2 regions of the Actinoplanes sp. SE50/110 genome follow, and region 2 is predicted to be linked to the other one. Evidence: riboswitches for the same ligand, from Rfam matches in the RefSeq annotation. Region 2 holds a riboswitch; the other holds the start of a gene.

Region 1 (3,335 bases), 3.8 Mb from region 2:
ACGTGCGGGGGGACGACCCGAAATTCACCCGCGGCGTAGGCGCTCGATCAGGTGCTCCTTGATCACTGGCGGACCCGGATCGCCGAGCCCCGGCCCGTCGATGCCGCCGCAGCACGGGCGATCCCCATGCACCCCCTGCGCCGGATCACCACCGAGCTCGGTGCCGGCTTCCGATTCCTCTCCGGAAGTCCGCCGCTGCGACGCGTGACGCTCGCCAGCGTCCTCGCGGCCTTCGCCGTCGGCGGCGGCGGCGATGCGACCGGCTACGCCGTCATCAGCCAGGGTCTGCACCGCGCACCGCAGTTCACCGGGCCGCAGACCGCCGGCCTCGCCCTCGGCGCCGTCCTCATCGCCGTCCTCGACTACCGTCTGGTGCTCGTCGGTGCGGGTCTCTGTCTACTGGTCGCGGCCGCGGCTCTCCGCCGTACGAAAGTCCCGGAGGAGCCGTCGGAGACGGCGGCGGCCGCCGAGATCACCACCAGCCGCTGACCCGGCTCATCCGTCTGCGCGGCGCCGTCGCCCCTCGTCATCACGCTCGGCTCGGGCTGCTCACCGGTTTCGTTTCCGGAGGGACCCGGTGGGCGGATTGCCGCGCAGAGCGGGCCTTGTTAGCGTCCGGGTGCGGGTCGAGGGGCGCTGCGACGGATGTTTCATCCGCCACGCTCGGCCTGTCCCTGGTCGCAAGGGCGCCTCCCGCCGGAGGCTGCCCTGGACGCGTGCCCCCGGCGGACGACCTGTGGGGGACGCATTCATGGCATCGGACCTGACCGGATTCATCGCCGGCCTGCCCAAGGTGGAGCTGCACGTGCACCACGTCGGCTCGGCGACACCGCGGACCGTGGCGCGTCTGGCCGAGCGGCACGCCGGGAGCACCTCGGTGCCGGCCGACCCGGCCCTGCTCGCGGAGTACTTCACCTTCACCGACTTCGCGCATTTCATCGAGGTGTATCTGTCGGTTGTGGATCTGATCCGCGACGCCGAGGACGTGGCCACGCTCACCTACGACATCGGCGCCGGTCTGGCCGGGCAGTCGGTGCGGTACGCGGAGCTGACGCTGACCCCGTACTCCTCGGTGGTCCGCGGCATCCCGGCCGAGGCGTACTGCGAGGCGGTGGAGGACGCCCGGCGACGGGTCGCCCGTGACCACGGCGTGGAACTGCGCTGGTGTTTCGACATTCCCGGCGAGCCGACCATGACCGGCGCCGACGTGACCCTCGACGTGGCGCTCCGGCAGCGGCCGGACGGCCTGGTCAGCTTCGGGCTGGGCGGCCCGGAAGCCGGCATCTCCCGGGAGAGTTACGCCGGCCATTTCGCCGCCGCGCGGGCCGCCGGGCTGCGCAGCGTGCCGCACGCCGGCGAGTCGACCGGCCCGCAGACCGTCTGGGACGCGCTGCACCACCTCGGCGCGGAACGCATCGGCCACGGCATCGCCGCCGCGCGCGATCCGGAACTGATGGCCTACCTGCGCGAGCACGACATCGCCCTGGAGGTCTGCCCGACCTCCAACGTCTGCACCCGGTCGGTGCCGTCCCTGGCCGAGCATCCCCTCCCGGCACTGGTCGCGGCCGGGGTGCCGGTCACCGTCAACTCCGACGACCCGCCGATGTTCTCCACCACCCTCAACCACGAGTATCAGGTGGCCGCGGACCTGCTCGGCCTGGACGAGCACGGCGTCGCCGACCTGGCCCGGCAGGCGGTCCGCTACTCGTTCCTCGACGCCACGGGCAGGTCCGCCCTGCTCACCGAGATCGACACCTACGTCACCGCCACGACCGCGCGCTGAGTCCGGGCACCGCCGGGCCCCGCTGGCTGGTCCGGCAGCCGGTCAGCCCCACGACGGCGGGACGGCCGGCGCCCGGCGGCGCGACGCCCGACGCGGTCCCGGGCATGCGGTGGCGGTGAGCCGTCGCGGCCGGTCACCGGAAGTCGGCCGGGTTCAGGCGGGCGGTGCGGCGGCGGTATTCGGCGGCCATTCCGGGCCAGTTGGTCACGATGCGGCCGGACGCGGTGCGGTACCAGCTCTGGCAGGCCGCCCAGACACTTCCGGCGAGCCGGCCCTGCATTTCCTCGTCGTAGGCGGCGGCCACCTCCGGGCGTACCTCCAGCGGTTGCCGGCTCCGCGCGATCCGCCGGACGGCCTGCGCGATCCAGCGGGCCTGGGCCTCGTGGAAGAAGACCACGGACGTGTTCCCGGTGTTCGTGTTCGGGCCGTACACCAGGAACATGTTGGGAAATCCCGGAACGGCCATTCCCAGGTACGCGTGTGCCCCGTCCCGCCACGCCTCGTCCAGCGAGGTCCCGGCGCGGCCGGTGACCCGGATCGGGACCAGGAAGTCGGTGGCCGCGAAGCCGGTGCCGTAGACGATCACGTCGCACGGATGGTCGGCACCGTCCGCGGTGCGGATGCCGTTCTCGGTCACCTCGACGATCTTCTCGGTGACCAGGTCGACGTCGGGGCGGGCCAGCGCCGGATACCAGGCGTTGGTGAACAGCACCCGTTTGCAGCCCATCGGCTCGTCCGGGGTGACCTTGCGGCGCAGTTCCGGGTCGCGTACCTGCCAACGGCGCTGGGCCCGGGACAGCCCGTGCAGCAGCGCGCCGGCGGCCCGGTTGCCGGTCACCGCAAGCCCGGTCACCACGGTCATCAGCCACGTTCCGGCGCGGGACGGCGCCATCAGGACGGGGGCCATCTCGTACAGCCTCCGGCGGGTCCGCCCGTAGCGCCGGTCCGGTTTGGGCAGCGTCCACGGGGCGCTGCGCTGGAAGACCGTGACGTGCGCGGCCCGTCCCGCGATGGCCGGCACGAGCTGGATCACGCTGGCCCCGGTGCCGATCACGGCGACCCGCCGGCCCTCGATCGGCACCGACGCGTCCCATCGAGCGGTGTGCATCGCGGGCCCGCCGAACGTGCCGGGCAGCCGAGGGATGACCGGCCGGGACAGCTGCCCGACGGCCGGGATCAGCACGTCGGCCTCCAGGATCTCGCCGTCCGCGAGCGTCACCTGCCAGGCCGAGCCGGTCCAGTCGGCGGCGCTCACCTCGGTGCCGAACCGGACCCGGCCGGTGAGACCGAATGCGGACACGCAGCGTTCGAGGTAGTCCAGGATCTCCGGCTGCGGCGGGAAGCGGCGGGTCCAGGCCGCATTCGGGGCGTACGAGTACGAGTAGAGCGGCGCCGGGATGTCGCACGCGCAGCCGGGATAGCGGTTGTCGCGCCACACCCCGCCGGGACGGTCCGCCTTCTCGATCAGGGTGATGTCGGTGAACCCGGCTTTGAGCAGGGCGTTCGCCGCGGCCACCCCGCCGAAGCCGGCGCCGATGACGAGGATGCGGGT
Region 2 (3,335 bases):
TGTGTGTGCCGGCCAGCGTCGCCGGCACCTGGCCGGGATCGGTCACCGTCCGCAGCCGGCGGCCGGGCCCCAGCGCCGACCGGAACCCGTCGATCCGCTTCCCGGTTCCCGGACCGGCGATCACCAGGACGTCACCGGCCCGGTCGTGCAGCCACTGCTCGATCAGGTAGGCGGCGGTGGCGCCGGCCGCGAAGTCGTCCGGCTCCGCGCACTCCCGATCAAGGTCGGCGACCGCCCGGCGGACCCGGGCGACGGTGCTGTCCCGGACCCCGCCGCGCCGGTGCAGCACGCGGTCGACGGTGGCCGGGCTGAGACCGGCCCGGAGGGCGATCTCCCGGATCCGGTGGGGCTGCTTCACGACGTACAGGATGATGGGTTTCTGAGGTGGCATGGAAGGTCTTTGATGTCATTGCGCCCCATCGCGTGACGTAACCTCCCCACGTGCGCGTGATCTCCCGCTGGGCCGACGGCGGCGTCGAAGTCTTCGACGAGTCCCTCGAGCCCTGCCGATCCTTCCCGGTTCCGCCCGAGGTCGAGGGCTGGGCGGTGCCGGCGAGCCGGGACAGCCTGATCCATGCGATCGGCAACACGGTGATCCGGATCGGCCCGGGCGCCGAGGAACGGTGGCGCTGCGATCTCAGCCTGCGTGAACGGCCGACGGCTTGGCCCAGCGCCGTCACCCTGTCCGCGGACGAGACCCGGATCTGGGTCTACGCCCCGGGCCGGGAGGACGGCCACGACGCCTGGTTCGTGCTCGACGCCGGCACCGGCCGGGAGATCCGGCGGTACCGGCTGCCGACCGGTGGCCAGCGAGGACAGCAGTTCCCGGTCCGTGACGGCAGCATGCTGCTCAGCGTCAGCCGCGGCCAGGACGGCTGGGCGACCTACCGCGCCGGGCCGGACGGCACCGTGCACGACTACGCCTGGGATGACCGCGCCCTGGTCGACCTCTCCCCCGACCAGCGGCAGTTCATGACCGTGGACCACTGGCAGGAGGACGTCGCCTTCCACGACTTCGCCGATGGCGCGGTGCGCTTCCGGATCGGCGCCGAAGCCTTCGGGCTGGACCGGCCGGACGTGGAATACGCCGGCGGATATCTGGACGACGAGACCGCGATCGTGGTCGCCGTCGCCGACGACGACTCGTGGCGGCACTTCCGGGTCGGTGCCCGCACCGGAGAGGTGCTGGGTGACCTGGGAATCATGACGATCGACGAGTATGACCTCCAGCCGCTCGGCGACGGGACCTATGTCATCACCGACACCGACGGAACTCTCAGGCGCATGTGATCAAGCGCCGAAGAAGATAAAGTAGTCACCGCCTATCCGAGAGGCGCTGCAACGGACAGCGAAGTCCGCCACGCTCGGGTGCGGTGTTGTTGACGTAAGGGCGCCTCCTGATGAGGGAGGAGCCCTCTTTTCATGAGCGACAAACTTCGATCCGTCAACGGTCTCGACTTCGCGATCGCCGACATCAACCTGGCCGAGGCCGGCCGCCACCAGCTGCGGCTGGCCGAGCACGAGATGCCCGGCCTGATGTCGCTGCGCGCCGAGTTCGGTGAGTCGAAGCCGCTGGCCGGCGCCCGGATCGCCGGTTCGCTGCACATGACCGTGCAGACCGCCGTGCTGATCGAGACGCTGGTCGCGCTCGGCGCCGAGGTCCGCTGGGTGTCCTGCAACATCTTCTCGACGCAGGACGAGGCGGCGGCCGCCGTCGCGGTCGGCCCGACCGGCACGGTCGACGCCCCGGCGGGTGTCCCGGTGTTCGCCTGGAAGGGCGAGACGCTGGAGGAGTACTGGTGGGCGACCACCCAGCTGTTCGACTTCGGCAACGGCCGGGGCCCGAACATGATCCTCGACGACGGCGGTGACGCCACCCTGCTGGTGCACAAGGGTGTCGAGTTCGAGGCGGCGGGCGCGGTCCCGCAGACCACCGAGGCCGACTCACACGAGTACTCGATCATCCTGGACACGCTGCGGGCGAGCCTGGCCGAGGACCCGCAGCGGTTCACCCGGATCGCCGCCGAGATCCGCGGTGTCACCGAGGAGACCACGACCGGTGTGGCCCGGCTGTACAAACTGGCCAAGGAGGGCACCCTGCTCTTCCCGGCGATCAACGTCAACGACGCGGTCACCAAGAGCAAGTTCGACAACAAGTACGGCATCCGGCACTCGCTGGTCGACGGCCTGAACCGGGCGACCGACGTGATGCTGGGCGGCAAGCTGGCCGTGGTCTGCGGTTACGGCGACGTCGGCAAGGGCTCGGCGGAGACGCTGCGCGGCCAGGGTGCCCGCGTCGTGGTGACCGAGGTCGACCCGATCTGCGCGCTGCAGGCGGCGATGGACGGCATGCAGGTGGTCCGCCTGGAGGACGTGGTCGGCGAGGCGGACATCTTCGTCACCACCACCGGCGGCACCGACATCATCCGGGTCGAGCACCTGCAGGCGATGAAGCACAACGCGATCGTCGGCAATGTCGGCCACTTCGACGACGAGATCGACATGGCCGGCCTGGCCAAGGTCCCGGGCGTCGAGAAGGTGGAGATCAAGCCGCAGGTGCACGAGTGGCGCTTCCCGGACGGCCACTCGGTGATCATCCTGTCCGAGGGCCGGCTGATGAACCTGGGCAACGCCACCGGCCACCCCAGCTTCGTCATGTCGAACTCGTTCACCAACCAGGTGATGGCGCAGATCGAGCTGTGGACCAAGCCCGGCGAGTACGCGAAGCAGGTCTTCGTGCTGCCGAAGCACCTGGACGAGAAGGTCGCGCGGCTGCACCTGGACGCGCTGGGTGTGCGCCTGACGACGCTGACCAAGAAGCAGGCGGAGTACCTGGGCGTCGACGTCGAGGGTCCGTTCAAGCCGGAGCACTACCGCTACTGAGTTATAAGCAGTAAATAGTTCCCCTATGTCGGTTTTCTCGCGGTTAATCTGCGGCTTCCGACATAGGGGGATTTTCATGCGACGTATCTTCACCGCCTTCGGCCTGACCGCCGCGATGCTGCTGCCGCTGACCACCGCGTCAGCGGCGAAGGCGGCCCCGGCCCGCCTCGATCCGGACGCGGCCTTCCTGCGCACCGCCCACCAGGGCGACCTCGCCCAGATCGCGATCGGCCGACTGGCCGTCCAGCGCTCGGCGAACCCGGTCATCCGCCACCTGGGCACGCGCTTCGCGGCGGACAGCACCCGCCTCGACACCGCCGTCCGGGCCACCGCCCAGCGCCTGCACGTCCGCCTGGACGCCGCCCCGAACGCCACCGTCCAGCAGAGTCTGGCGGCTTTCGAAACCGCGCAGGGCCCGGCCTTCGACCGGTTGTTCCTGACCGGCCAGACCG

Evidence for each region. Region 2 has a riboswitch for S-adenosylhomocysteine ahead of ahcY (adenosylhomocysteinase). Riboswitches for the same ligand answer to the same signal wherever they lie in the genome.
Region 1: linked by a shared signal. The riboswitch ahead of ACSP50_RS27035 (adenosine deaminase) and the one ahead of ahcY (adenosylhomocysteinase) in region 2 are both predicted to bind S-adenosylhomocysteine.

Annotation. Positions count from the first base shown of each region.
Region 1 covers NZ_LT827010.1:6,034,508-6,037,842, forward strand. The annotation lists gene ACSP50_RS27030 (hypothetical protein) at 52-489, shown strand; S-adenosyl-L-homocysteine riboswitch at 623-699, shown strand; gene ACSP50_RS27035 (adenosine deaminase) at 752-1,783, shown strand; gene ACSP50_RS27040 (NAD(P)/FAD-dependent oxidoreductase) at 1,917-3,335, opposite strand, start outside; gene ACSP50_RS27045 (GMC oxidoreductase) at 3,335-3,335, opposite strand, start outside.
Region 2 covers NZ_LT827010.1:591,007-594,341, reverse strand. The annotation lists gene ACSP50_RS02610 (LacI family DNA-binding transcriptional regulator) at 1-358, opposite strand, end outside; gene ACSP50_RS02605 (hypothetical protein) at 442-1,290, shown strand; S-adenosyl-L-homocysteine riboswitch at 1,323-1,403, shown strand; gene ahcY (adenosylhomocysteinase) at 1,423-2,883, shown strand; gene ACSP50_RS02595 (DUF4142 domain-containing protein) at 2,960-3,335, shown strand, end outside.